Regions from separate parts of the Arthrobacter sp. 2RAF6 genome, predicted to be linked through region 2. Evidence: riboswitches for the same ligand, from Rfam matches in the RefSeq annotation. Region 2 holds a riboswitch; each other region holds the start of a gene.
The links. Region 2 has a riboswitch for thiamine pyrophosphate ahead of AB4Z38_RS14855 (bifunctional hydroxymethylpyrimidine kinase/phosphomethylpyrimidine kinase). Riboswitches for the same ligand answer to the same signal wherever they lie in the genome.
Positions count from the first base shown of each region.

Region 1: it holds a riboswitch for thiamine pyrophosphate, as region 2 does, so the genes downstream of both, thiO (glycine oxidase ThiO) here and AB4Z38_RS14855 (bifunctional hydroxymethylpyrimidine kinase/phosphomethylpyrimidine kinase) in region 2, are expected to answer to the same signal.
Region 3: it holds a riboswitch for thiamine pyrophosphate, as region 2 does, so the genes downstream of both, thiC (phosphomethylpyrimidine synthase ThiC) here and AB4Z38_RS14855 (bifunctional hydroxymethylpyrimidine kinase/phosphomethylpyrimidine kinase) in region 2, are expected to answer to the same signal.
Region 4: it holds a riboswitch for thiamine pyrophosphate, as region 2 does, so the genes downstream of both, AB4Z38_RS13530 (ECF transporter S component) here and AB4Z38_RS14855 (bifunctional hydroxymethylpyrimidine kinase/phosphomethylpyrimidine kinase) in region 2, are expected to answer to the same signal.

Region 1 covers NZ_JBFRGF010000001.1:182,426-189,608, forward strand. The annotation lists gene AB4Z38_RS00900 (DEAD/DEAH box helicase) at 1-967, opposite strand, end outside; gene AB4Z38_RS00905 (RNB domain-containing ribonuclease) at 1,255-2,769, opposite strand; gene thiE (thiamine phosphate synthase) at 2,807-3,496, opposite strand; TPP riboswitch at 3,523-3,642, shown strand; gene thiO (glycine oxidase ThiO) at 3,634-4,956, shown strand; gene thiS (sulfur carrier protein ThiS) at 4,953-5,189, shown strand; gene AB4Z38_RS00925 (thiazole synthase) at 5,193-5,999, shown strand; gene AB4Z38_RS00930 (4a-hydroxytetrahydrobiopterin dehydratase) at 6,060-6,395, shown strand; gene AB4Z38_RS00935 (hypothetical protein) at 6,405-6,707, opposite strand; gene AB4Z38_RS00940 (DUF3107 domain-containing protein) at 6,744-6,968, opposite strand; gene AB4Z38_RS00945 (TetR/AcrR family transcriptional regulator) at 7,019-7,183, opposite strand, start outside.
Region 2 covers NZ_JBFRGF010000020.1:12,537-19,719, forward strand. The annotation lists gene proB (glutamate 5-kinase) at 1-67, opposite strand, end outside; gene obgE (GTPase ObgE) at 57-1,646, opposite strand; gene rpmA (50S ribosomal protein L27) at 1,791-2,054, opposite strand; gene rplU (50S ribosomal protein L21) at 2,115-2,423, opposite strand; gene AB4Z38_RS14855 (bifunctional hydroxymethylpyrimidine kinase/phosphomethylpyrimidine kinase) at 2,844-4,364, opposite strand; TPP riboswitch at 4,356-4,452, opposite strand; gene AB4Z38_RS14860 (Rne/Rng family ribonuclease) at 4,601-7,183, opposite strand, start outside.
Region 3 covers NZ_JBFRGF010000002.1:18,018-25,200, reverse strand. The annotation lists gene AB4Z38_RS01595 (glucose-6-phosphate dehydrogenase) at 1-1,152, opposite strand, end outside; gene ffh (signal recognition particle protein) at 1,304-2,875, shown strand; gene AB4Z38_RS01585 (alpha/beta hydrolase) at 2,979-3,728, shown strand; gene thiC (phosphomethylpyrimidine synthase ThiC) at 3,729-5,558, opposite strand; TPP riboswitch at 5,554-5,661, opposite strand; gene AB4Z38_RS01575 (amidohydrolase family protein) at 5,771-6,865, shown strand; gene AB4Z38_RS01570 (VOC family protein) at 6,944-7,183, shown strand, end outside.
Region 4 covers NZ_JBFRGF010000017.1:24,822-32,004, reverse strand. The annotation lists gene AB4Z38_RS13540 (DUF4235 domain-containing protein) at 54-314, opposite strand; gene AB4Z38_RS13535 (NUDIX hydrolase) at 366-1,127, opposite strand; TPP riboswitch at 1,276-1,412, shown strand; gene AB4Z38_RS13530 (ECF transporter S component) at 1,489-2,118, shown strand; gene AB4Z38_RS13525 (ABC transporter ATP-binding protein) at 2,118-3,734, shown strand; gene AB4Z38_RS13520 (energy-coupling factor transporter transmembrane component T family protein) at 3,731-4,537, shown strand; gene AB4Z38_RS13515 (GNAT family N-acetyltransferase) at 4,586-5,137, opposite strand; gene AB4Z38_RS13510 (UDP-N-acetylglucosamine 1-carboxyvinyltransferase) at 5,300-6,823, shown strand; gene AB4Z38_RS13505 (glutamate--cysteine ligase 2) at 6,927-7,183, shown strand, end outside.

The DNA of each region.
Region 1 (7,183 bases), on a different contig from region 2:
CCTGGCCCAGGTCACCGTGGATGGCGGCGGCCGCGAAGCCGCGGTCCACGAGTTCCTCGGCAACCTTGGCTGCGGTGCGCTTGGTCTTGGTGAAGATGATGGTCCGGCCGCGGCCGCGGGCCTGCAGAATGCGGGCGACGACCTCGACCTTGTCCATGCTGTGGGCACGGTAGATGAGCTGCCGGATGTCTCGCTTGGTCAGGCCTTCGTCGTCCGGGTCGGCGGCACGGATGTGCGTGGGCTGCGTCATGTAACGGCGCGCCATGGCGATGACCGGGCCAGGCATGGTGGCGGAGAAGAGCAAGGTCTGGCGGACGGCGGGTGTGCCGGCAATCAGGGTCTCGACGTCCGGAAGGAAGCCGAGGTCAAGCATCTCGTCTGCTTCGTCGAGAATCACCATGCGAACGTTCTTGAGGTTCAGGTGCTTCTGCTTGTAGAGGTCGATCAAACGGCCGGGCGTGCCGACAACAACCTCGACGCCCTTTTGCAGGGCTTCGATCTGGGGCTCGTAGGCGCGGCCGCCATAGATGGTGGCGATGCGGGCGTTGCGCTTCCGGGACGCCGTCTGCAGGTCGTTGGCAACCTGAACGGCGAGTTCGCGGGTAGGAACAATCACGAGGGCCTGGGGTGCACCCGGGACAGCGAGCTTGTCGTGGCCGGCGTCGTCCGGTCCGACGACGCGCTGCAGCGCCGGAATGCCGAAACCGAGGGTCTTTCCGGTACCGGTCTTGGCCTGGCCGATGATGTCGTGACCGCCCAGGGCGACCGGGAGGGTCATGGCCTGGATGGGGAACGGGTGGGTGATTCCGGCGTCGGAGAGGGATTCAACGATGTCGGCGCGGACGTTGTAGTCGGCGAAGGTTTTTTCTGCGATCTCGTGGGGTGTTTCGTCCGAGGAAATGGTTTCCTCGGGTTCGATCGTTTCGGTTCCGTCTGTCAGAACTTCATGGGTGTGCAATTCACTCACAGTGGAGTTTTCCTTATTCATTTGGGCTGCGCTGCGTGCTCAACGGTTGTGGCAGGGCCGTTCCGGAGCACGGATGGGCGCAAGCAAATCCAGTGGAAGCCGATCGCGGGCTATCTAAATACTGGCACTGGGGACCAGCTGGTGTATCTCAAGATCGCGTAGGGGCGGGCTTGTTGATGTCAAAAATTAACTGAATCAACGACCGGGCATCCATTACTACTCACCCAGTCTAGCGTCTGGGGGCGATAATCCCCGGATCGCGGCCCCGGCCTTGCGGACGGAGCGCGCTACGGGAGGAGTTCGAAGGTGATTTGGCGGGTGGCGATCTCCGCATCGAGCAGTTTCACGCGGACCTTCGTGCCGGACTCCATTTCGCCGTCGCAGCGAGCGGTGACCGCGGGCTCGGCGATCTGGACGATGCCGTAGGGGCCGTGCGGGGCTCCGTTCCCATTGCCATTACCGTTGTTGCCGTTGGTGCTGTTCCCGTTGCCGTTTCCGTTGTTTTTGGCGGGCTTCGATCCGGAAATCACTACGGCGTCGAATTCCTGTCCGATGTGGTTGACAAGGAGTGCTGCCTCCACGGTGTCCAAGGCCAGGCGCTCCATTTTGGCGGCAAGCTGGTCGGATGACGCCATGATCTCGGGCAGGCTCGGCAAAGCATGCCGGGCCCATGACGGGATCTCTGTTCCATTGCTCAGTGCTTCGCAGATGACCAGCACAAAACGATCGACAAGCCGGCGCAGCGGCGCGGTGGTGTGGGCATATGGTGCCCCGATGGCTGACTGCATGACGCTGCCCGGTACCTCGCCGTCGAAAGGCGTGTACCCGGCACCGCGGAAAAGCAGCCCAGCGGAATGGAGGATGGCGAGTTGCCGGGGGTCCTTCGCGTCGAGGGTCCGCAGGTACGCTCCATAACTGGTCCCCTCGGTCCAGGGCTTGCCGAGTGCCCCCGTTTGCCGCTTGAAATGGAGCAGTGAGCGCTCGTCGGGGGCGGGCATGGTGCGCAGGATCCCCACTTTGCCATCGAGCATCAACTGGGCGGCGGCCATCCCGGTCATGAGCGAAATCTGGGCGTTCCAATCCTCCACCGGCAGCGAGGGAGCTGCGACGATCCTGTACCCCCCGCCGTCGGGCAGTTGGACGATTTCCTGCTCAGGCATGTTCAGGCTAGCCCCGCCGCGGCGGCGTTCGAGTTCCACCCGCTTGAGCCCGACTTCCTTGAGCAGCTGCAGGACGGGATCAGCCGTTCCGGAATCGATCTCCGACTGGACGCCCCTGTAGTTGAGCTTGGCGCGGCTCCGTACGCTTGCCCGACGCACGGAGACGGTGCGGAACTCCGCCTCGGCATCGAGTTCGAAGTCCCACACGAACGCGCCGCACGTCTGGCCGGCCAGCAAGCTCCCGGCATGCTCGCTGATGATCTCGGGGTGCAGCGGGATGCGGCCGTCCGGGGCATAGTACGTTTGCCCGCGGTGGCGGGTCTCGGCGTCGAGCGCGCCTCCCGGCGGCACAAAGGAGGGCACATCGGAGATGGCGTAGAGAACCCTGTAACCATCGCCGGACCGGTCAATGAAGAGGGCCTGGTCGAGATCCGTGGAAGAGGCCGGGTCGATCGTGATGAAAGGAACGTCCGTGAGATCCTGCGCCGGCAGGGTGTGTCCGGAAACCGCGGCTTCAGCGTCGCGCAGCGCTTCAGCGGGATAACCTGCGGGCAGCTCGAGTTCGGTCCGAAGCGCCGCCAGCGCTTCCGCGAGCTGGTTCGACGTTTCACTGACATTCGGGGCTAACCGCTGATGTGACACGAAAGTCAGGGTAACTCCAAAATCTTCCGGCGTCTCGCTAGGCCGCCGCTGCGTCCAAGGCGGCCAGGAGTGCCCGGGCTGCCGCCGTCGGGTCCTCCGCCTCAGTGATGGCGCGGACCACCACGATGCGGCTGGCGCCGGCCTGCACTACCGCTTCCACGTTGCTGAGATCGATGCCGCCGATCGCAAACCAGGGGAGCACAACCCCGCCGACGGTCTCTTCGTCTGCCTGCTTCACCGCGTTGGCGGCGTACTTCACCAGATCGAGCCCGACGGCGGAACGTCCCGGCTTGGTGGGCGTAGCCCACACGGGCCCGACGCAGAAGTAGTCCAGGCCGCTGCGGCCAGGCGACGCGGCGATGGCTGCGTCAACCTGATCCGGCGTGTGCGTGGAGAGGCCGATGATGGTGCGGTCGTGGAGCAGCTTCCGGGCCGAGCGCAGCGGAATGTCCTTTTGGCCGATATGGAACACCGGTGCGCTGGAGAGGGACGCCACGTCCGCGCGGTCGTTGACTGCCCAGAGACGGCCATGACGGTGCGCCACGGATTGCAGGACCTCCAGGAGTTCCAGTTCCTCGGCGGCTTCAATCGTCTTGTCGCGCAGCTGGATGATGTCCACGCCGCCCTCGAATGCGGCATCGACAAACTGCTCAAAATCACCGTGTTGCTTCCGGGCGTCGGTGCAGAGGTACAGGCGGGCGGTGGTGTGGACATCGTGCGGGGTCATGGAAACAGAGTAGTTCCTCTAAACTGGGCTGGTACCGCGGGAGCCGCGGCGGCAGTCACAATCGCCGCGCGGCTGAGAGGGCTTCAGCGCCGACCGCTTGACCTGATCCGGCTAGTACCGGCGTAGGGAAGGACTCCATGGACGAAGCAAACACCCAGCCCGGACCCCTGAACGCAGATGTGGCGGTGATCGGAGGCGGTGTCATTGGCCTCGGCATCGCGTGGGAAGCCCGCAGGTCCGGCCGCTCGGTTGCCCTGATCGATCCCGCACCGGCCAGCGGCGCCACCTTCGCGGCGGCGGGCATGCTGGCGCCCGTCAGTGAACTGCATTACCAGGAAGAGGACCTCCTGGAGCTCATGCTCGAATCGTCGGCATTGTGGCCGGACTTCGAACGCAATGTGACCGGCTCAAGCACCGGACGCAGCACGGGTTACCGCACGACGCCGACCCTCGCCGTCGGCGCGGACGCTGCGGACCGCCGGGCGCTCGCCGACCTCCGGGATGTCCAGCTGGCCAACGGCCTGGTGGTGGAATCCGTGCCTTTGCGCGAGGCCCGGGAGCGTGAGCCGCTGTTGAGCCCGCAGATTTCCTGTGCCTTCGACATCCCGGGCGACCACCAAGTGGATCCGCGCCGGCTTTCGGCTGCGATTCTAGGCGCGCTTGCAGACCACCAGCCCGGCGATTCCAGCTGGATTGCGGGGGCCGGGGGCGGTTTTGCGGTCCAGGATACCGCGGCAGGCCTCCTGTGGGAGGACGGGCGCGTCGTCGGGGTTCTGCTGGACTCAGGCATCGAAGTGTTCGCCACCGAAACAGTGGTTGCCAACGGACTGGATGCCCCCCGCTTGAAGGGCCTGCCGGATGGATTATCGCTCCCGTTGCGTCCGGTGTACGGCGACATACTGCGGCTGCGCGTCCCGGAGCACCTGCAACCCCTGGTCACGGCCACGGTCCGTGGAATGGTGCGCGGAGTGCCCGTCTACATCGTCCCCCGCGACGACGGGACCGTGGTGATCGGCGCGACGCAACGTGAAGACGGCTTGTCGGCGTCCGGGGGAGCGGCCAACCCGGTGTCAGCGGGCGGGGTGTACCAGTTGCTCCGCGACGCCCAGGTACTGGTTCCGGCTGTGGCCGAACTGGAACTCTTGGAAGCGACTGCGCGCGCGCGTCCAGGCACTCCGGACAATGCACCGCTGTTGGGCCGTGTGAAAGGTGACGAAAACGTACAAGGTTCCGAAGGAACCGTGCGGGGCCTCGTCGTGGCCAGCGGCTTCTTCCGCCACGGCGTGCTCCTCACCCCGGCAGCGGCGAAAATCTGCGTCGGACTCATGGATGGCACCGTCGATCCCCGGTGGAACAGATTCCGCCCGGACCGCTTCTCCCGCCCGCTTTCAGCAGCGAAGGCCTCAACAGGCGGCCCATCTGCCGATACCTCAAATCCCCTTCCGAAGGACCACGCATGAACATCAAATTGAACGGCGCAGACCACACGCTAGGCGACGACGCGTCGGTCACCACCCTCGTCAGCCACATCACCGGACGGGTGGTGGACTCCAGCGGCCAGGCGGCCGACGGACGTAAGATCGGCGTCGCCGTCGCACGCAATTCCGAAGTAGTGCCGCGCAGCCAGTGGGCTGCCACCGCGCTCGCAGAGGGCGACGAACTCGAAATCGTGACCGCAGTACAGGGAGGCTGAACCATGACCACGGCAAGCACTCAAGCAGCAAGCACCCGAACCGACGCGCTGGTGATCGACGGTGTCGAGTTCGGCTCGCGCCTCATCATGGGGACCGGCGGAGCCCCGAGCCTGGACGGCCTGGGGGCAGCGCTTCTGGCTTCCGGCACCGAACTCACCACTGTTGCGATGCGGAGGTACTCGCCGACGGAAACAGGTTCGCTGTTCCAGTTGCTCGTGGACCATGGCATCCGTGTCCTGCCCAACACCGCCGGCTGTTTCACTGCCAAGGACGCTGTCATGACAGCCGAGCTTGCCCGGGAGGCCTTGGAAACGGATTGGGTGAAGCTCGAGGTCATCGCCGACGAACAGACGCTGCTGCCTGACGCCGTGGAGTTGGTGGACGCAACGGAGAAACTCGTCGACCGCGGCTTCAAGGTTTTCGCCTACACCAACGACGACCCCGTGCTGGCGCTTCGCCTGGAAAACCTCGGAGCCACAGCGGTGATGCCCTTGGGTGCGCCTATCGGCACCGGCCTGGGCATCCTGAATCCGCACAACATCGAGCTGATTGTGTCCCGCGCTTCGGTGCCGGTAGTGCTCGACGCCGGCATCGGCACCGCGTCCGACGCCGCACTCGCCATGGAGCTCGGCTGCGACGCCGTGCTTCTGGCCACCGCGGTGACCCGTGCGCAGAACCCCGTGCAGATGGGCGAGGCCTTCAAACACGCTGTCATCGCCGGTAGGCTGGCGAAGCAGGCAGGCCGCATCCCGCGCCGGGAACACGCACTTGCCTCCTCGGCGATGGACGGCCGGGCCGAGTTCCTCTAGCGGCCAATGCTGGCAGCTCCGGGGATTCCTGCGAATTCCACGTCAGCGAAGGAGCACCCCATGGCCGGCAAAGATGACCTCCTCACCAGGTCCGCGATCGACGACGCGCTGGCGGAGCTGCCGGACTGGCGCTACCGCCAGGGCGGCCTCGTCACCGTCTACAAATGCCCGACGTCGGCTGCCGCACTGGAGCTGATCGCCGCCGTCGGGCGCATCGCCGAGCAGCAGAACCACCACCCGGACCTGGACTGGCGGTACAACCGGGTGTTCGTCCGCTACACCTCCCATGACGCAGGGAGCGAAGTGACCCAACGAGACATCCGGGCGGCCACGAGCGCCAGCGAAGCAGCCGCGGAAGCCGGGGCAGTGTCCGAACCGGCTCTATCGGACGGCTGAAGTCGCTACCTAGAGTCGCAGGGCCGCGGTCAGCTGGGCGGTGTCGTGCCGGGTCCGATGGCGGCCCAGGAAATAGGAGGCCACCGCGGCAGCCACGGTACCCAGAATGATGGGCAGGACCCACGGGATCCACGTCACGCCAGGCTGGTAGCCAAAGCCGAGTTGGATGAAGATCATCCAACTCAGCATGGCGACGGCCACCGAAACGCCGGCGGGCAGGGTGATTCCGTACGTGCCACGGTGTTTGTCAGTTCCCCAGACGATGAAGCCTGAGGCGATGGTGGCTAGCGCCACGATGACAAGTGAGAGCATGCGGACTCCTGGCTCGCTGGTGTTCTTGCGTATTGCTTAGAGGGCGCCGAAGCCGACCCGGCGCACTTCCTCGGCGCCGATCTCCACGTATCCGAGGACGTTGCCGGGAACGATGACCTGGCGGCCTTTTTCGTCGGTCAGTCGCAGGTCCGTGCCCTTGGCGATGGCCTCGCTCACGATCTTGGCAACAGCCTCGGCATCGAGAGCGGACTCAAGCGCGATCTCACGGCCAACATTCTGAATGCCGATCTTTACTTCCACAGCGGGGCCTCCCAGCCAATCAAGAAATTACTCAGTCCTCTATTTGTAGTCTAGGACTCTTTCGGGAAGCGACTGATTCCGCGCCAAGCTAAACGGTAGATCAGGTCGCTGGCAACATCGAGGTCCAAATCGCCGTCGGTTTCGAGCCAATACCGGGCGCTGACCTGCGCCATTCCGGCCAGGCCGCGGCCCAGCAGCTGGGCCTCCAGCGGGGG
Region 2 (7,183 bases):
GTGCCTGGCGTTCGGCGGCGTCGTCGCCTTCAGCGACGTCAGCGATGCCGGCCGTGCTAGTCGTCATTTTCGGCTTCCAGGCCGCTTTCCTTCAGGGGCTTGGGTAGGCGACGGCCGCTGACGGACTCGGTCCAGATACCCGCCTTGCGCTCGGCTTCGAGCTCGGCGCGTGCGGCAGCCTTTGCTTCGCGGCGTTCGATCTGCTCATCGCGCTTCTGCGAACGGGTGGGGCGGTCACCGATGTCGGCAACACGGATGTCCGTGCCTCGGGGCGTCGCCAGGAGTTCGGCGCCGGCCATCATGGTGGGCTCCCAGTCGAACACGACGCCGTCCTCTTCGCCGATCACCACGGTGTCGCCCGGGACGGCACCCATCTTGAACAACTCGTTTTCGATCCCGAGCTTGGCCAGGCGATCGGCGAGGTAGCCAATGGCTTCTTCATTGGTGAAGTCGGTCTGCTTGACCCAGCGGACCGGCTTCTCCCCCAGCACGCGGAAGAGCGGCTCGAGGTTCTTTTCCTCGCGGCGGATCTTGAAGCCGGACTCATTGACGGCGCGGGGGCGGAGGATGGGCGCTGCGACCTTGGGAGGCGCAGTGGCCACGGCCTTGCGGGCGGCCATGACAATCTCACCCATGGCGAAGCTCAATTGGCGCAGGCCTTCATGGCTCGTGGCGGAGACTTCGAAGACGCGGTAGCCGCGCTGTTCCAGTTCGGGACGGACGAACTCGGCCATGTCCCGACCATCAGGCAGGTCCACCTTGTTCAGGACAACAAGCTTGGGGCGTTCGTTCAGGGGGACAACTTCGCCGTCAACGCCGGCGTAGCTCATGTCCACGGCGTACTTGTCCAGCTCTTGCTCGATGATCGCAAGATCCGAGAGCGGGTCCCTGTCCGCTTCCAAGGTTCCGCAGTCCAGCACGTGCACCAGTGCGGCGCAACGCTCCACGTGGCGCAGGAAGTTATGGCCCAGGCCCTTGCCTTCGCTCGCGCCCTCGATCAGCCCGGGAACGTCTGCAATCGTGAACCGGACTTCACCGGCCTGGACCACGCCAAGGTTGGGGATCAAGGTAGTGAACGGGTAGTCGGCGATCTTGGGTCTCGCCGCGGACATCGCCGCGACAAGGCTGGACTTGCCTGCGGAGGGGAAGCCAACCAGCGCGATATCTGCGATCGACTTCAATTCCAGGACGATGTCGCTGGAGTCGCCTTCAATACCGAGGAGGGCGAAACCGGGCGCCCTGCGTTTCTGCGAAGACAGCGACGAGTTGCCAAGGCCGCCCAGGCCGCCTGCAGCGGCGACGAACTCGGTGCCTTCGCCTACGAGGTCAGCAAGGACAACGCCGTCCTTGGTCTTGACCACAGTGCCGTCCGGCACGGGAAGCACGAGGGTTTCACCGTTCTTGCCTCCGCGCCAGTCGCCCATGCCGGGGCCGCCGTTGGTTGCGTGCCGGTGGGGTGCGTGGTGATAGTCAAGCAAAGTGGTGGTCTGGGCATCAACGCGCAGGATGACGTCGCCGCCGTTACCGCCATTGCCGCCGTCGGGTCCGCCGAGGGGCTTGAACTTCTCGCGCTTAACAGAGACACAGCCGTGGCCGCCTGTTCCGCCGGATACGTGAAGTACTACCCGGTCTACGAAGGTCGCCACGTGTTTCTCCTCTATGTGGAAATTACTGCTTGAAGTGCGCGTTGCGGGCTGATGCGCCGCCGCCCGCCCTAGTAAATTCTAGTGCGGTTAAAAAGACAGATGGAGCGGGCCATACGGCCCGCTCCACCCGTTCAGAACGTGTTATTACTCTGCAGCTGCAGCAGCAACGATGTTCACTACGCGACGGCCGCGGCGAGTACCGAACTCAACCGCACCTGCCTGCAGGGCGAACAGGGTGTCGTCGCCACCGCGGCCGACACCGGCGCCCGGGTGGAAGTGGGTGCCGCGCTGGCGGACGATGATCTCGCCTGCGGAAACGACCTGGCCACCGAAGCGCTTTACGCCGAGGTACTGGGCGTTGGAGTCACGACCGTTGCGAGTGGAGCTCGCGCCTTTTTTATGTGCCATTTGAAATGCCTGCCTTTAAATTCTGGGGAATCTGTTGAAAACCTGAACAGCAACCAGTGGTTACTTGATACCGGTGATCTTGATCTTGGTCAGTTCTTGACGGTGACCCTGGCGCTTCTTGTAGCCGGTCTTGTTCTTGAACTTCTGGATGACGATCTTCGGACCACGGAGGTCTTCGAGGATCTCAGCCGTAACCTTGACCTTGGCCAGATCCGCAGCAGCGGAGGTGACCTTGTCACCGTCCACCAGGAGCAGTGCGGGCAGCTCAAGGGTGCTGCCGGCTCCACCGGGGACGCGGTTCAGGGTTACGTAGTCTCCAACGGAAACCTTTTCTTGGCGGCCGCCTGCGCGGACAATCGCGTACACCACTTGGGCACTCACTTCTCTCGACGTTTATTACTAAATTTGCGTGCGGAACCCCGATCCGAAAACGGGCCTGGTTCACGCTGTGCCTCAACGCCGTGGACTCCGGTACGGAATCCATGAGTCATCCCTCGAATAGTTCCAAATGAAAGGTCAGTTCCAAATGAACGGTTTCTGGGGGCATAACCCAAGTGTTGGCGTAAGCACCGAAGATCTAGATTACGCTAGTTTCGCCTTCGGCTGCAAATGAGGCCAGGTCCGGGGGCCGCCACGTGATGGCTGCCACAGACTGGCTATGCGCCACCCGGTACCGTGCCCGTCCACCTTACCCTGCCGGCCGGGAAAACCTCGGATCCTCAGTCCGACACGCTGCAGCGCCCGCAGGAACAGGCCCTTCACCCCGTCTTTCCCCGACATGAACCGGGTTCAGCCGTGCAACCTTGGAGCATCGAAGAACGCTGTTTCGTAACGGCAGGATTGGGCAAACGCCTCCATCATGGCGGCACGCTCCGTGGGTGTTGCGGCCTGCGCGGCGGCGTCCGTGATGTCGATCGCCTTGCGGGTGGCCTCGGCGAACGCCTCGTCCGCGTAGGTGCGCAGCCAGTCCGCATAAGGGTGCTCGTCCGACGCTCCCGCCTGTATATAGCCATGGTGTAGCTGCTGTCCCACCTCGGCGTACAACCAGTAGCAGGGCAGCACGGCAGCCAGCAGGACGGCATAACTGCCCGACGCCGACGCCGCCAGCAAATGGTCCACATAGGCCTTCGTGACCGGGCCCAGCTCTCCGCTTACCTGGCGTCCGCTGAGCCAATTCCGATGCAGCTCGGACTCGACTTCAAGGCACATCTGCGAGCCGCGGGCCCAGAACAGCTGTTCGGTTTCGCTCGGGGCGAGGGCGCTTGCCCGCGCCAGGACCCGGGAATAGCCGTTGAGATAGATGGCATCCTGCGACAGGTAATAGCTGAACTGCGCTTCGCTGAGCCCACCGGATTGCAGGTGCTGGATAAAGTCCAAGCCATAAATGGCCGCAAGTTCAGTCTGGGCGGCTTCCCACATGCGGATGGCAAAATCGCCTGGTTGAATGGCGTGCTGGAGCGCGTGGAAATGATTGATCGGCCCGTTGCCTTTCCCGACTTCCAGTACCTCGGACTGGGTCAGCGCCTCTTGAAGCCAAGGCTTGACCACACGCAAGGCGGACTCCCAATCGCCGAGCCGCGCCTTGGCCGTCGCCATCGCCGACGACAGGGAACACCCCGTGCCATGGCTATTGCGGGTTTCCACCCGTTGGCCGGCGAATTCCACCACGTCCTGGCTCAGGACTCCCCCGGTGTTGACCAGGGCATCGGGGCAGCCGGTTCCCTGAAGATGGCCGCCCTTCACCAGGACGGTGTTTCCACAGGCGGCAGCCAGGCGTTTGCCTTGCTCCAAGGCCGATGGCCAGTCAGTGGCTTCAGGTTCGCCAAGCAGCATGGCCAATTCAGGAAGGTTGGGCGTCACCAGGTCGGCGAGGGGCAGAAGTTCCCGCAGTGCGGTTTCGGCGGACTCCGCAAGGAGCCGGTCGCCACTGGTGGCGATCATCACTGGATCCAGCACGACGACGGCGGGGCGCGCCTCGCCGAGCCAGCGGCGGACTTCGTGGATGACCGCCGCATCCCCGAGCATGCCGATCTTGACGGCATCAACCGTGATGTCGTCGCTAATGGCATCCAATTGCTGGCGCAGGAACTCCACGGGAGGCACGTGGACGGCAGTGACTCCCTGCGTGTTTTGTACGGTGAGCGCCGTGATGACGGCCATGCCGTAGCCCCCGTTTGCCGCGATGCTCTTGAGGTCTGCCTGGATCCCGGCACCACCCGAAGGATCCGAGCCGGCAATGCTGAGAACCCTGGGGATTGGGCGCTGGACGGCCTTGAGCGGGTAGACGGCTGATTGCACCGAAACAGTCATGCGAGACATCCCTTCGCCGGTGCTAACCGGACAGGTTCAACGGGTCTGGTCTCAGCCGGCTTGGTGCGCGGCACCCCGTGTCAGTCCCCTAGCTTAACCCGGATCACACCTCGCCTGCTGAAATCGCCCCATGCAACCGCATTGAGCGAAGGTCCGGCGAATTGGCCGGGAACGCCGAAGCCCCGGCGGTTTCCACAAGAGCGGGAACGGCCGGGGCTTCGAACAGGGTACTGCGCTTAGAGTTCGGACTTGGGCACGCCGACCCCGAGGATGATCGGTTCCGCTGCCGCCGTCGGCTTGGCCGGAGCAGCCTCCGGCGCCTTGGCCTCGTGTGCGGCCCCACCGGAAGCAGGCGCGGCAACCTCGTGGTGCTCCACGTTGGTGGCGTTGGCGGCACCCTGGGCCCGGCTGGCGCTACGGTTGCGGCGGCCTCGGCGTCCACGCGAACCGGGCTCGGGGGATTCTCCGCTTGCAACGGCCGCGGAGGCCCCTGCGGGCGCTTCCTTGGCTTCTGCCGCCGTCGTCGCGGCGCCCGGAGCTTCTCCGAGGCCTGCGAATGCCTGTGCCAACAGATCCAGGCTCATGGCAGGCGCGCCACTCGCTGGCTCTTCTTCGTGGTGGACGAAGGGCAACGCAACTTCCTCGCCGCCGAATCGCAGCACAGGCTTCGAACGTTCCTCGCCCCTCGATGCAGCGGCAGGAGCCTGGACCGGGGCTGCAGGAGCCTGGACCGGGGCCGCTGGGGCCTGGAGCGGCGCTGCTTCTGCTACGTGCCGATCGGCGAGCAATTCCGCCGCGTGGTGGAGCTCGTCGTCGTGCAGGTGGGCAGCGTGGGCTGCTGCCGCGATGGTGGCAAGGGCGGCGCGGGTGGCTGCCTGGCGATTCGGATCAGTGGATTCCACGGTGTGGACCGGTACGGGCGGGGTGATCGGGAGCTCGGCAGTGCCCTGCCCCGTGCCCCTGCCGCGGCGGCGCTTGCGCTGCTCCGGGCGGACGGTCGGCTGTGATTCCGTGCGCGGGTGGTGGTGTTCGGCGGCCACCACGTTGGCCCGACGGTGCTCCACCGGCTCGTCGTGCGTGACGATTCCGCGCCCTGCGCACGTTTCGCACTGCTCGCCGAAGACCTCAAGCAGGCCGGTGCCCATGCGCTTGCGGGTCATCTGGACCAATCCGAGCGACGTCACTTCGGCGACCTGGTGCTTGGTACGGTCCCGGCCGAGGCACTCGACCAAGCGGCGCAATACGAGATCGCGGTTGGATTCCAGGACCATGTCGATGAAGTCGATGACGATGATTCCGCCGATGTCGCGCAAGCGCAGCTGGCGGACCACTTCCTCGGCAGCCTCAAGGTTGTTCTTGGTGACGGTTTCCTCGAGGTTGCCACCGCTGCCGGTGAACTTCCCGGTGTTGACGTCAACAACCGTCATGGCCTCGGTACGGTCGATCACGAGCGAACCGCCGGAGGGCAGGAAGACCTTGCGCTCCAATGCCTTGTGGATCTGTTCGTCCACGCGCCATGCGGAGAAGATGTCCTGATCCGAGGTCCACTTTTCGAGGCGCCCCACCAGATCCGGCGCCACGTAGGTGACGTAGGCCTCGATGGTGTCCCAGGCTTCGTCGCCGGAGACGATGAGCTTGGAGAAGTCCTCGTTGAAGACGTCGCGGACAACCTTGATGGTGAGGTCCGGTTCGCCGTACAGCACTTCCGGGGCGAGGATCTTGGTGGAGGTGGACTGGCTTTCGATGCCTTCCCACTGGGCCCGCAGGCGGTTGATATCGTGCGTCAGCTCTTCCTCGGACGCACCCTCGGCGGCGGTGCGGACAATGACGCCCGCGTTCTCCGGGAGGCGGTCCTTGAGGATCTTCTTCAGACGGTTGCGCTCGACGTCGGGCAGCTTGCGGGAAATACCGGTCATTGAACCGCCGGGCACGTACACAAGGTAGCGGCCGGGAAGCGAGATCTGGCTCGTCAGGCGTGCGCCCTTGTGGCCCACGGGGTCCTTGGTGACCTGGACCAGCACGGAATCGCCTGATTTCAGGGCGTTTTCGATGCGGCGCGGTTTGCCTTCCAGGGTGACGGCATCCCAGTTGACTTCACCGGCGTACAGCACGGCGTTGCGGCCGCGGCCGATGTCAACGAACGCGGCTTCCATCGACGGCAGCACGTTCTGGACCTTGCCCAGGTAGACGTTGCCGATCAGGGAATCCTGCTGTGTCTTGGACACGAAGTGCTCCGCGAGCACGCCGTCTTCCAGGACGCCGATCTGGATCCTGTCGTCGCGCTGGCGGACGATCATCTGGCGATCGACGGACTCGCGGCGGGCCAGGAATTCGGCTTCGGTGATGACTTGGCGGCGGCGGCCGGTCTCGCGGGACTCGCGGCGGCGCTGCTTCTTGGCTTCAAGGCGGGTGGAGCCCTTGACGCTCGTGACGCGGTCGGAGCCGGTGGTGGACTCAACGTGTGCGCGGGGGGCGCGGACACGGGTGACCGTGTTGGGGGGATCGTCGTCTCCGCCGCCCGTCAGCTCCAGGTCCTGATCGCCACGACGGCGGCGCCGACGACGGCGGGAAGTCACGCCTTCTTCGAGGACTTCCTCAGTACCGGCTTCTGCCTCGTCCTCGGACTCCGCGGACGTTTCTTCTCCCGCGGCTTCATCACGCTCGTTGCTCCGGCGTCCACGACGCCCACGGCTGCGACGCCGACGGCGGCTGCCGGCTTCGTCCAATTCGTTGTCCTCGGAAACTTCTTCAGCGTCAGACTGCGGTTCTTCTTCGACGACCGCCGGCCTGGCAACTGCGCTCAAGTCCGGTGCCTGGAA
Region 3 (7,183 bases), on a different contig from region 2:
GTTCCCGGGACCGTTGACGTCGACGTCGAGCTGCAGGGTGTCAGGACCGAACCCGATGCGCAGCCGGTTGGGGGAGTCCACGCCCTCGAATCCGGACGGCAGGTGCGGAACGGGCCGGAAGGTGACAATGGCCTCTTTCCGCGCGGCACCCAACGCCTTTCCCGAACGCAGGATGAAGGGGACGCCTTTCCAGCGCCAAGTGTCGATTCCCACTTCGACTTCCGCGAGTGTCTCCGTTTCCCGGGCAGGGTCCACGCCCGCTTCCGCGACATAGTCCGGCACGTCCCGGTCGCCGATCCGGCCGGCCGTGTACCGTGCCCGTCGCGTGGACTTCTTGTAGGGTGCGGTGATGCTGCTCGCACGCAGCACCGTTGAAATCGCGTCGCGGAGATCGCGCTCGCCGATGCTGGAGGGGGCATCGATGGCCAGCAGCGCCATGATGTGGAGCAAATGGCTCTGGATCATGTCCTTGAGGGCGCCGGCGCCATCGTAGTAGCGCGCACGCCCCTCGAGTGCGAGGTCTTCGTCGAAGATGATCTCCACCTTCTCGATGTGGTCCCGGTTCCACACCGGCTCCAGGAAGCTGTTGGCGAAGCGCAGGCCCAGGATGTTGAAAACGGTGGCCTTGCCAAGGAAGTGGTCCACGCGGTGGATGTGGTCTTCCGGGACCAACGCGGCGAGGGTCTTGTTGAGTTCCCGGGCGGATTCGGAACCGGATCCGAAAGGTTTCTCCATCACGAGGCTTGTTCCGGGAGGAAGTTGCCCGGCGGTGAGGACCTCGCAGGCCTTCTGGCTGATGTGCGGGGGCAAAGCGAAATAGACGGCGATTGGTGCTTCGAGCCCGGCCAGGAGCGTCGCGAGCTGGCCATCCGCGGTGACATCCAATTGATGGTATTCGGTACTTTTCTCCAGGGCCGCGATTGCTTTCTTGCCCGCGGCACCTGCGCCCTTGGCGGCCTCCTCGAACGCGCCGCCCACGCGTTTGGTCCACTGCTGGGGCGTCCACGGGTCGGAGCCGGCTCCGACAAGCTTCAGGCCGTCTGCGAGGCCGTTGGCCACGAGCCTCGCAAGGCCCGGCAACAGCAATCGGCCCGTCAGATCTCCGGAGGCGCCTAGGATGAGCAACGTATTTACTGTTGTTTTGCTGGTCACTGTGCCAGCATGCCATCTTGCAGTCGCGTCTTGGTACCCTAGATAGTCGAGTCCCTCAGTTGAGTCAGATTTGTTTGGGGCAGGAATCGTCAAGATATTGGTGCGTCGGAACGGCCGCCATTCGTAGACCATTGAAAGAAGTGCACGGCGCGTGTTCAATTCACTCTCTGACCGGTTGACAGCAACCTTCAAGAATCTCCGTGGCAAGGGCCGCCTCACCGAGGCCGACGTCGACGCCACCGTCCGGGAGATCCGGCGCGCCCTTCTGGACGCCGACGTTGCCGTTCCCGTGGTCCGCGAGTTCACCGGCCGCATCCGTGAACGTGCCCTGGGCGCCGAGGTTTCCGCGGCACTGAACCCGAGCCAGCAGATCGTCAAGATCGTCAACGAGGAACTCCAGGAGATCCTCGGCGGAGAGACCCGTCGTATCCGCTTGGCGAAGACCGGCCCCACCATCATCATGCTCGCCGGCTTGCAGGGTGCGGGTAAGACTACCCTCGCGGGCAAGCTTGCCAAGTGGCTCAAGGCACAAGGCCACAGCCCCGTGCTGGTTGCCGCCGACCTCCAGCGTCCCAACGCCGTGACGCAGCTCCAGATTGTCGGTGAACGCGCCGGTGTTCCCGTCTTCGCACCGCACCCCGGCACCACCTCGGATCTGGATGTTCCCACCGGCGACCCCGTCGCCGTCGCACGCGCCGGCGTCGACGAAGCCCGCCAGAAGCTGCACGACGTCGTGATCGTGGACACCGCGGGCCGCCTCGGCGTCGACGCCGAAATGATGGACCAGGCGCGCCGCATCCGTCAAGCGATCATCCCGAACGAAGTTCTGTTCGTGATCGACTCCATGATCGGCCAGGACGCCGTCAACACGGCGGTTGCCTTCGATGAAGGCGTCAACTTCACGGGTGTTGTGCTGTCAAAGCTCGACGGCGACGCCCGCGGTGGTGCCGCACTCTCGGTAGCGTCTGTCACCGGAAAACCGGTCATGTTCGCGTCCACCGGTGAAGGCCTCGACGACTTCGAACTGTTCCACCCGGATCGCATGGCTTCCCGCATCCTCGATATGGGTGACGTTCTCACCCTGATCGAGCAGGCCGAGAAGAACTGGGACAAGGATGAAGCGGCCCGGATGGCGAAGAAGTTCGCCGACCAGGAAGACTTCACCCTGGACGACTTCCTCGCCCAGATGCAGCAGATCCGCAACATGGGTTCTATGAAGAAGATGCTCATGATGATGCCGGGTGCGCAGAACATCCGCCAGCAGCTGGAGCAGTTCGACGAGCGCGAAATCGATCGCGTGGAGGCGATTGTCCGCTCCATGACCCCGCATGAGCGTTTGGCTCCGAAGATCATCAACGGTTCCCGTCGCGCCCGCATCGCCCGTGGTTCCGGTGTCCACGTCTCCGAGGTCAATGGCCTCCTGGAGCGTTTCGCGCAGGCCCAGAAGATGATGAAGAAACTGGCCCAGGGCGGCGGCATGCCCGGGATGCCTGGCATGCCCGGCCTCGGTGGCGGCGGTTCCCGCAAGGGAAGCAAAAACGCGCCCAAGAAGAAGGCCCGTTCCGGAAACCCCGCCAAGGCTGCCCAGGAACTGCGCGACGCCGAGAACAAGCGGGCGAAAGCCGTTCCCACCGGCGCGGCATTCGGCCAGGCTGGCGGCGACTTCGATCCCTCGCAGCTGAACCTGCCCAAGGGCTTCGACAAGTTCCTCGGCGGCAAGTAGCCGTCTCGCCCAACTAGCTCGCAGCAGGTGTCGTTTAGAGACCTCATAACGACAACAACTGCTGGCTAGTTGGGTTGTCAGCCCTGTGCCATAGGCTGGGGGGATGCAAAAGCAGCGCGTTGTGTTCGTCCACGGAGCCGGTACATTCGGCGCTGCCGCTTGGCCGAAACAACACGGCATGGCGCTGAAGTACGACGCACTGTTCCTGAAACGCCACGGCTTTGATGCGCAGGCCGAGCCTTTGGAATCGGACGTTGCCGCCGATGTGGACATTATCCTGGAGTGCCTTGGAGGACGGGAGTCCGCGCCATCCTCCGGCCCGGCGCGTGGAGGCCATGTCGTAGCGCACTCCCAAGGCGCGATTTCCGCGATGTTGGCAGCGGTGGAGAGGCCGGACCTGGTCCGCTCCCTCGTGCTGGTTGAACCGGCGTGCCTTTCCTTGACTGCCGAGTTGCCCGCCACCGCGGCTTACCGGGCATTGATGGAGCCCTTGTTCGCGATCCGGCACGAACTCAGCGACGACGATTACCAACGTGAATTCGTCCGCCGGGCGTTTTCCTCGGAGGCGGCCGTCCTCAGCACCCCGGAGGCCAGGCGTACCGCTCGACGACTGCGGCTCCAGGCTCCGCCGTGGGAAGCGCCCCTGCACATTGTGCCGGGAGTCCCCACGCTTGTCCTGACCGGTGGTTGGGAACCCCTGTACGAAGAGATCGCCGGCTACCTGCAGGAAACCGGCGCCCTCCACCGCGTTGCGGCTGGAGGACACCGGCCTCATGACTCAGTTGAAGGGGACCGGATGATCCGGTCCTTCATTGCGGATGTCAGCCGCGCCGGATCAGTCCAGGCTTCCTGATCAGTTCAGGCTTCCTGACTTCGTTCCGGGCTTTCCTGCGGGAACCTCGAGCTCCGGCAAGTAGACCTTGCCGCCCGATGCCAGGAACTCCTCGCTCTTTTCGCGCATCCCGCTGTACATTTCCGCGATGGCCGCTTGGGAATCCGCGGAGCCGTATTCGTCGCGGATGTCCTGGCTGATGCGCATGGAGCAGAATTTCGGTCCGCACATGGAACAGAAATGCGCGGTCTTGGCCGGTTCGGCCGGGAGCGTCTCATCGTGGAACGCTTCCGCGGTGACCGGATCCAATGACAGAGCGAACTGGTCACGCCAGCGGAACTCGAAGCGGGCCTTGGACAGGGCATCGTCGCGTTCGTGGGCACCGGGGTGTCCCTTGGCAAGGTCAGCGGCGTGGGCAGCGATTTTGTACGTGATTACCCCGGTCTTGACGTCGTCCTTGTTTGGCAGGCCAAGGTGTTCCTTTGGAGTGACGTAGCAGAGCATCGCGGTTCCGTAGCGTGCGATCTCCGTGGCGCCGATGGCAGAGGTGATGTGGTCGTAGCCCGGGGCAACGTCGGTGACGAGGGGGCCCAAGGTGTAGAACGGGGCGCCCTTGCAGAGCTCTTGCTGGCGCTCCACGTTCTCCCGCACCAAGTGGAAGGGAACGTGGCCGGGCCCTTCCACCATGACCTGGACGTCGAATTCCCATGCCCGCTGCGTCAACTCGGCCAAGGTGTCGAGTTCGGCGAACTGCGCGGCGTCGTTGGCGTCCGCCGTCGCTCCCGGGCGCAAGCCGTCGCCGAGCGAGAACGCGACGTCGTACTTGGCGAAGATTTCGCAGAGTTCGTCGAAATGGGTGTACAGGAAGTTTTCCTCGTGGTGCGCCAGGCACCAGCCGGCCATGATTGAGCCGCCGCGGGAAACGATGCCCGTGACGCGGTTCGCGGTGAGCGGCACGTAGCGCAGCAACACGCCGGCATGGATGGTCATGTAGTCCACGCCCTGCTCGCATTGTTCAATGACGGTGTCGCGGAAGATCTCCCATGTGAGTTTGTTGGCTTCGCCGTTGACCTTCTCGAGGGCCTGGTAAATGGGCACGGTGCCGATCGGCACGGGGGAGTTGCGGATGATCCATTCGCGGGTGGTGTGGATGTCGTCACCCGTGGACAGGTCCATGACGGTGTCCGCGCCCCATTGCGTGGCCCACTGCAGCTTGTCCACTTCTTCGGCGATGGAACTGGTGACGGCCGAGTTGCCGATATTGGCGTTGATCTTCACGAGGAACGCCTTGCCGATGATCATCGGTTCGGATTCGGGGTGGTTAATGTTGTTGGGAATGATGGCCCGGCCGGCGGCGACTTCGCTGCGGACCAGTTCAACATCGCAGTTCTCGCGAAGTGCCACGAACTGCATTTCGGGCGTCACGATCCCCTGCTTGGCATAGTGCATCTGTGTCACGGTCTTGCCGTCGACGGCGCGGCGGGGCACCGGCTGTGCGCCCTTCCACTCAGCGGAGGCGGCGCCGCGGCGCACGGCCGACTTGCCGTCGTCGAGCAGGTTCCGTTCGCGGCCGCTGTATGCCTCGGTGTCGCCGCGGGCGTCGATCCACTCGCTGCGGAACGGCTCGAGGCCAACCACGGGATCACTTCCTGGCCCTGCAGTGCGGTACACCTGGAAAGGCGCGTTGGCCTCGCCGTTGGGGGATGGTTCCAGGGCGATTTCCGTGACCGGAACCCGGATTCCCGTCTCCGTGTCTTCCAGGAACGCGAGGGAATGCGACTTCAGGGACTGGGTCACCTCTTGCGCCGATCCGTTTTTGGTAGGGCTCAGCTGTGTTTCTTTGGTGCTCAAAGGATTACTCACTTCCTTCGCCGGCATTACCCGGACAGGTTCAACGGTCGCAGGCTGCGTCAGCCCGATCTCAGCCCTTGCAAGGGCCCCCGTGTGGTCGTAGACGAAGCTACCACAGCTGTTGGTGCCCAGGACAGATGTGACGGAGGAGAGATGTGGCCGAGGACAGATGTGACCGGGCCGGGAACGGCGCAGGAGTTTAAGGTGGAATCATGGCGGAAATCATCGAGTTCAGCGGCGCCGTCCTCACGGGACCGAAAGAAGAACGGCGTGGCCTCTGGTCGGTCGACGGAAGGCTGACCTTTCTGCCGCCCGCTGCCGCGCCCGACGTCATCCTGGACGGATGGGTGTTGCCCGGTCTGGTGGATGCGCATTGCCATGTTGGATTAGGCAAGGGCGGAGCGGTGGACGATCAGACTGCCCGACTGCAGGCGACGGCGGACCGGAACGCCGGGACGCTCTTGATCCGCGACGCCGGATCCGCAAGCGACACGCGCTGGCTGCAGCGCCGGACGGACATGCCCAGGATCATCCGCGCAGGCAGGCACATCGCCAGGCAACGCCGGTACATTCCCGGACTGGCCGAAGAAGTCGAACCGGAGGATCTGGTGGAGGCGGTGCGCAAGCAGGCACGGTCCGGAGACGGCTGGGTCAAGATCGTCGGGGACTGGATCGACCGCTCGGCAGGGGATCTTGGCCCGTCCTTTCCCGCCGCCATCGTCAAGGACGCCGTCGCCGCGGCACACGGCGAGGGAGCCCGGGTGACTGCCCATTGCTTCGCCGAAGGGACTATCGACGACATGCTCGACGCCGGCATCGACTGCATCGAGCACGCCACCGGCCTACTTCCGCACCACATTCCCAGGCTCCTGGACCAGGGTGTGCCGATCGTTCCCACCCTGATCAACATTGCTACTTTTCCGGACATCGCGAAGCAGGCGGAAGCGAAGTTCCCGCGTTACGCCGCCCACATGACCAGGCTGTGGGAGCTCAGGCATGAACGCGTCGCCGAGGCATTCGACGCCGGAGTGCGGGTGTATGCCGGGACCGACGCCGGCAGCGTCATCAAGCACGGCCGGATCGGCGAGGAAATCCTGGAACTGCACCGCGCCGGCCTTTCGGCTGCCGCGGCCCTCGATGCCGCCTGCTGGTCCGCCCGTGAGTGGCTGGGTGCCGACGGCATCAGCGAAGGTGCCAGTGCCGACGTCGTGCTCTACGCAAAGGATCCCCGGGCGAGCCTTGAGGTGGTGCTGAATCCGCAATGCACCGTGCTGAGGGGGCATATTTCAGGAAGTGCCGGGCATTAGGAATAAATTGAAGCTTCAAGTAATTTGGATGTATAGAGGTTGCCGAAAGGCGGCGCCACAAAATACCGGGAGTTTCACATGACCATCACATCCAGCCAGGATCTCCTTCCTGCCGAACTCACCATGGGTACCGTCATGCTCAAAGTGGGGGACATGAAGCTCATGGGCGACTACTACCAGCGGGCGCTGGGGCTGGACGTCGTCGCCGAACAGGATGGCGGACTCTACTTCGGCAGGCTCGGCAAGCCGTTGGTGCACCTCGCGCCGGCCTCCGGGCTCCAGATCCCGGGTCGTGGAGAGGCTGGACTCTTCCATACA
Region 4 (7,183 bases), on a different contig from region 2:
GACCTCCGTAACGGCGGGGGCGCGGGCGGCTCCGCCGCTAACGGCCCGTCTGCCTAGACGATGTCCTGCGTCTTCGAGAAGCGCGAGATGGCGCGCTGGGTACTGCGGCTTGCAAATACCTGGATGACGGCGCTGACGGTCGCCGAAATCAGGGCGAAGGTCAGTGCCGAGCGAAGGCTTGCCTCCATGTCATCGTGCCCCTTGGGAGGCTTCTTGCCGGTGGACTTTTCCCACAACGCATTGACGAGCTTGGTGCCGACAAAGCCTGCACCGATGCTCACGCCAGTGCCGAGCAGTTTGATGAGGAGGTTCATTCCGGGACTCCTTGCGGGAGGAAACAGGACCGTCCCCAGCCTAACCCCACTTCAGGGCAGTTCCGGAGCAACGGATGGCGGTCGGCGCCTCAGCCGGAAGAACTCCTCCAAGGCTCCAGGCTTTGGACGGACGGGCACGATGTCACGGTCGTCGGCGAGTATCGCTTCCACCGTGCCGAGGGCGAGGAGCTCATCCAGCAGCGCCAGCGTGGGCGGCATGAGCTTGAGGGTTCCGGCGGCTTCGGCATCGAGGATTCCGCGGACCGGCATCCACAAAGACGATGAGGCTTCCGTGGTTTGGTGCCTGGGCTCGGCACCGGATAGCGGGCAGGCAAGGTAGAAGTATGTGTCGAAGCGCTTGGGCTGGTCTGCCGGGGTGACCCAGTTGGCCCACGGGCGGAGGGTGGCGGCGTCGAGCTTCAGCCCGGCCTCTTCGAACACCTCGCGCTGCGCGGCCGCCAGGACCCGGCCGGCGTTGAACCGGGCGGAAGAGGGCTCGACGGCGATGCTGCTCCGGTGCCATGCGGCGGCGTGCCGCTCGACGACGTCGTCCGCGAAGTCCCAGCCGGAGCTGTCCGCCTGGTCCACTCGTCCCCCGGGGAAGACGACCATGCCCGCGGCGAAATCCATCGTGGTCACGCGGTGCTGGACGAACACTTCCAGGCCGCGAAATCCATCGTGACCGGGGGCCTCGCGGACCAGGATCACGCTCGCGGCGAGCCTAGGTTCGGCCACCGTGGTGCTGTTCGCTTCGCCAATGCCTGCCAAGACCGCTCCTTTGCCCGCTTGCTGCGTCACATTCTGCTGGATCATTCTCCCAGTTTCTGCAGGCGTCCGCGCCATTCCGGGCCGGCCTGCGCTGACCCGGCGGATGATCCAGCAGAATCCGTCGCTATCCGTTCCGTCACGGTCCCCGCGACCCCTCCAAGGTGTAAACTGAACCACGCCCAAAAGGGTGGATTAATAACGACAGGGGAGCGCCGCCGTCGGGCTCGCAGCAATGCGGCACGGAGGACGGGCGCTGAGAGTGCGGACAGCCGCAGACCCTCGAACCTGATCCGGCTAGTACCGGCGCAAGGGAGTCGAGTTCTCATAGTGTCCGGAACCGGCGCGGCGGAAGCCGCTCGCAGGCAACCGGGGAACACTTTCCCCTCCTGTTCCTCAGGAGGACAAAATGACTGGTATTTCTGCAAGGCCGGGCCTCACCAAGCCTGGTTACAACTGGCGCGTCGTGGACATCGTCGTGGCGGCACTCATCTCCATCGCCGGTGGCGTGATCTTCTGGGCGTGGGACCAGATGGCTCTGGTTGCCACGCCCATGTCCGCCGGCTACCCTCCGCTGAGCGGCCTGATCGCCGGCGGTTGGATGATTCCGGCAGTGTTGGGCATGCTCATTGTCCGGAAGCCCGGTGCGGCAATTTTCTGCGAGACAGTGGCCGCCACCAGTGAGCTCATCATGGGTTCGCAGTACGGCACCACGGTCCTGATCTCGGGCCTGCTCCAGGGCCTCGGCGCGGAACTCATCTTCCTGGCCTTCATGTACAAGAAGTTCAACCTGCCGGTGTCCCTGCTGGCCGGTGCCGGTGCAGGTCTGTTCTGCGGTCTGAACGACTCCTTCCTGCCGTGGGGCTGGAACATCGCCTACGAACCGGTCGACAAGCTCGCGTACATCGTCTTCTGCACGATCTCCGGGGCCGTCATTGCCGGTGCCCTGTCCTGGATCGCTACCCGCGGCCTGGCCAAGACCGGTGTGCTGAGCGCGTTCGCGTCCCGCAAAGCCGCCTCGGAGCCCGTCTTTTCCTGATGCCCAGTCCTGATTCCGGCACCTCTGCCGTGGTGCGACCCGCCGCAATTTCCGCTCAAGGCTGGGGCTGGCGGCACGCCGGCCGCACCACGCAGGCCATCCATGCCTTGGACCTGGACATCCGTCCGGGCGAGCGTGTTCTACTGCTTGGCCCCTCGGGCGCAGGCAAGTCGACGCTCCTGCATGCCCTGGCGGGCGTGCTGGGCGAGGAAGGTGACGACGCCGACGAGACCGGCTCGTTGCTGGTGGACGGCGTTTCGCCGAAGGCCCAGCGGGGCCGTGCCGGACTCATGCAGCAAGATCCCGAAACCCAGGTGGTGCTTTCCCGGCTGGGCGACGACGTCGCGTTCGGCGCCGAGAACCTTTGCGTGCCGCGGGAAGAGATCTGGAAGCGGGTCCATGAAGCGCTCGACGACGTCGGGCTACGGAATAGTGCCAGCGGCAACTTTTCGCTCGACCACCCGACGTCGGCCCTCTCGGGCGGGCAGAAACAGCGCCTTGCGCTGGCCGGCATTCTGGCGATGCGGCCTGGCTTGATCCTCCTGGACGAGCCGACCGCCAACCTGGACCCGGCCGGCGTGCTGGAGGTCCGCGATGCCGTGGGCCGCTGCCTGCACAAGACCGGGGCCACCTTGGTGGTGGTGGAGCATCGGGTCTCCGTCTGGAAAGACCTCGTGGACCGGATCGTGGTCCTCCAGCCGGGCAGCACCTCCTCCACGGGAGGGTCGACGCCGGGCGTGCTCGTGGACGGCGATCCCGACACCGTTCTGGCGCAAGCAAGGGACATGCTCACTGCTGCAGGCGTCTGGGTGCCCGGGTACGTGCCGGCCACCCGGCCACGTTCCGGAACAGCCGCCGGCTCCGGAGCAACGGGCGGCTCCCGGGCGGGGAGCATGGGAGAGCTGTTGCTCGCCACCCAGGAGCTCGCGGTGTCCCGCGAACGGCCGCGGCGCCGGGGGTTCAAAACGATCGCGCCCCTTCCTGTGCAGGCCGGACTCGACGCCGAAGTATTCGCCGGGCAGGCGCTGACCATCACCGGCCCCAACGGCGCAGGAAAATCGACCTTCGCTTTGACCCTCGCGGGCCTATTGGCGCCGGTGTCCGGCACGGTGACTGCCGCCGCCGGGCTCAGCGACGGCGCCGGCACCGACCCGTTCACGTGGAAGGCACAGCAGCTGATCTCCCGGATCGGGACCGTGTTCCAAGAGCCCGAGCACCAGTTCGTCACGGGACGCGTGCTCGACGAGCTCATGTTCGGCCCCAAGCACCTTGGCCACGGCGAGGAGCGCGTGGACGAATTGCTGGAGCGGCTGCGCCTGGGGCATCTCGTGGACGCCAATCCGTACACGCTCTCCGGGGGCGAAAAGCGGCGGCTGTCCGTGGCCACCGTGCTCGCCGCGCACCCGCGGGTCCTGGTGTTGGACGAACCGACCTTCGGCCAGGACGCGAACACTTGGGCCGAGCTTGCGTCGTTCCTGTCCGAACTGCTCGACGCCGGAACATCCGTGGTTTCCGTGACCCACGACCTGGAATTCAGCTCTGTCCTGGGAGGCACCGAGATGCGGCTCGAGCCCGCGTTCCAAGGCGGGGCCCGGCAGGAAGCGGGTGCGGCATGAGGGAAACCCTGACGCTGCGCGGCAATAATGCCCTCCTGACACGCGCGAATCCGCTGGCCAAGTTCGTCTCTGTCTTTCTGATCACCTTGGTGTTGGCGTTGTCCATCGACCTGGTGTCCGCCTCGACGGCGCTCCTCGGCGAACTGGCATTGTTCCCCCTCGCAGGGCTCACCGTGCGCTTGCTGTGGCAACGCGGCTGGCCCCTGATCATCGCGGCAGCGCTTGGCGGCTGGAGCACCGCGATCCTGTCGGCTGACAGCGGGAGGATACTGCTCGACGTCGGGATCTGGTCGATCAGCGAAGGCTCGCTTCAGCTGGGACTCGGGTTCATGCTGCGCGGCCTTGCCATAGCGCTGCCGGCCATTCTCCTGATGAGTTGCACCGACCCCACCGACCTTGCCGATGCCCTGGCGCAGAAAGCGAAGCTGCCGCACCGTTTTGTCCTGGGCACCTTGGCCGCGCTGCGGCTCGTGGGACTCATGGCGGAGGAGTGGCAGACCATCGGCATGGCACGGCGCGCGCGGGGTGTCGGCTCGCACGGGAGCCCGCCGCAACGCTTCAAGGCCATGCTCGGCCAAAGCTTCGGGTTACTGGTCCAGGCGATCCGTCGGGCGTCCCGCTTGGCTGTGACCATGGAGGCGCGCGGCTTCGGCGGTGGACGGCGGACCTGGGCACGCGAATCCACCTACAGTCGCTTGGACGTCTGGGTTCTGGCTGGCGGGCTGATCATCGCAGCCGCGGCCGTGCTGGCCGCTCAGTGGGCAGGTACTTGGCACTTCGTCTGGCTGAAGCAGCCCAACTGACTCGCAGTTGTTGTCGTTTTGGCGCCTCATAACGACAACAACTGCGAGTCACTTGGGTATTGTCGGGCGGGCCGCCCGCATTAGTATGCCGACGCCATCGTCGAACGTTGTGGTGTGAGAGCCCGACGCTCTGGCGACTTCCACGAACCCCCAGCGCCGATGCAGTTCGATTGACACGAGGTTGGACGCGTTGACGACGTACCAGGCTTCCGATGTGCGGCGCCATATCCAATCCAGCCGGGCTTGGGTAAGGGCGGTTCCGACGCCGCTGCGTCGGTAATCGGGCCGCACGGCGACCCCGCCCAGATAGCGCCCCTCCGACGCCGGACCGTCGGGATGGTCCCAGTAGTGGGTCTTCCCCCAGCCGACAACGTCCCCGACGCCGGATGTTCCCCGAGCGAAAGCGACCACCACCAGGCGGGCGTCGTCGTCGATGGCTGGCGTCAGCGTTGTGGCGTCCGGAAGGGAGCGGCCCGCTTGGGCCTGGATATCGAAGATGTGGGCTATGTCGCTGACTTTGGCCGGGCGGACTTCAAGCTCAAGCCCTGCGCGCTCGAAACTCGGGGCGGGGTTTTTGCTGGAAAAGCCGCTGGCCTTCATTCGAGAGAGCCTCTCGCGGCGGGCGTCCGCCTGTCAATCCTCGGCGCGGTGCACGTGGCCGCCGGGACGTTCATATCGCACGAGGCGACTATCATCCGGCAGAATCGGCGTGTTGCATCACAAAACCTGCCATCGGTAGACCATTTGTGATATTTATTGATCATGACGCAACCGACTGCCGAACATGTAGGTCTCCTTCTTCGCGACGCCCGTGGCGAAAAGGGCTGGACACAGGGACAGCTCGCTTCGGAACTGGGCACCAGCCAAAGCGCCATTGCCAGAATGGAACAGGGCAAGCAGAATCTCAGCCTCCGCATGATCGAGCGTCTTGAGTCGATTTTCGGGCGAACCATCGTCAAAGTCGGCAAACGGCAGATGACCCACTTGCGCGTAGAGGGCGGACGCACGCTCTCCGGCTCCGTGGACGTCAACAGCAGCAAGAATGCCGGCGTCGCTCTGCTTTGCGCGAGCCTCATCAATCGCGGCACCACCACCTTGCGTCGGCTCGCCCGGATCGAAGAAGTCAACCGGATCGTCGAGGTTTTGACCTCCATCGGTGTCGAGTGCACCTGGCTGAACGGCAACGATCTGCGCATCCGCCGCCCGGAGACCCTGGACCTCGCCTCCATGGACGTGGAAGCCGCACGTCGCACCCGCAGCGTCATCATGCTGCTGGGTCCCCTCTTGGATGAGGCGGCCTCGTATCAACTGCCCTACGCCGGCGGTTGCGATCTCGGGACTCGAACCGTGGAACCGCACATGCAGGCGTTGCGGCAGTTCGGACTCTCGGTGGAGGCCAAGTCCGGCTTCTATTCCGTGCAAGCCCCACCGGCCGACGGCGACCACCGGACCTTTGTCCTCACGGAGCGCGGTGACACCGTGACGGAGAATGCCATCATGGCCGCCGCGCACCGCAGTGGTACCACCGTGATCCGCAATGCCAGCCCCAATTACATGGTGCAGGACCTCTGTTTCTACTTGCAGGGGCTCGGCGTGGTGATCGACGGCATCGGGACAACCACCCTGAAGATCACGGGACGCCCGGCGATCGACGTCGACATTGAGTACTTCCCGTCCGAAGACCCGATCGAAGCCATGAGCCTCATCACTGCGGGCATCGTGACCAACTCGGAGGTCACCGTCTGCCGGGTCCCCATCGAGTTCATGGAGATCGAACTGGCCACGCTTGAGCAGATGGGCCAGCAGCTCGACATCTCCGGCGAGTACTTTGCTCGCAATGGACGGACGCGCCTGGTGGATGTCACCACCAAGCCGTCACGGTTGCGTGCCCCGGAGGACAAGATCCATCCGATGCCGTTCCCCGGGTTGAACATCGACAACTTGCCGTTCTTCGCGGTCATCGCCGGCAACGCCGAGGGCCAGACCATGATCCACGACTGGGTCTACGAGAACCGGGCGATCTACTTGACCGAGCTCAACAAGCTTGGCGCCCAGGTGCAACTGCTCGATCCGCACCGCATCTACGTCAATGGCCCCACCAAATGGCGCGGCGCGGAAGTCGGATGCCCTCCGGCACTTCGACCCGCCGCTTGCCTGCTCTTGGCCATGCTGGCGGCCCGCGGCACGTCCGAGTTGCGCAACATCTACGTGATTGAGCGCGGATACGAGGACCTGGCCGAGCGGCTCAACACCATTGGCGCCAAGATCGAGTACTTCCAGGACTGACTACGTCGGATTCTGCACGTTTCGGACCTCCAGCAGAATCCTTCGGGCGGGCCGCAAAATCCCGAGCTGTGTCCGAAAGGCTGCCATGGCGCACAATTGATCCGTGCGCACTTTTGGTGTGGAAGAGGAATTGCTGATCGTCGATCCCGTGACCGGCGAGCCGCTCGCCCTTGCCGACGCGCTCCTCTCGGGCCCCGCCCAGGATGGCCCCGCCCAGGATGGCCCCGAAACCGGTCCTACCCTTGAGGAGATCGACGGCCCTGATACCGGCCTAAGCCATGAGCTCAAGCTTGAGCAGATCGAAACCCAGACCCGGCCATGCCGCAGCTACGCCGAGCTCCTGCACCAGATCCGCAGGGC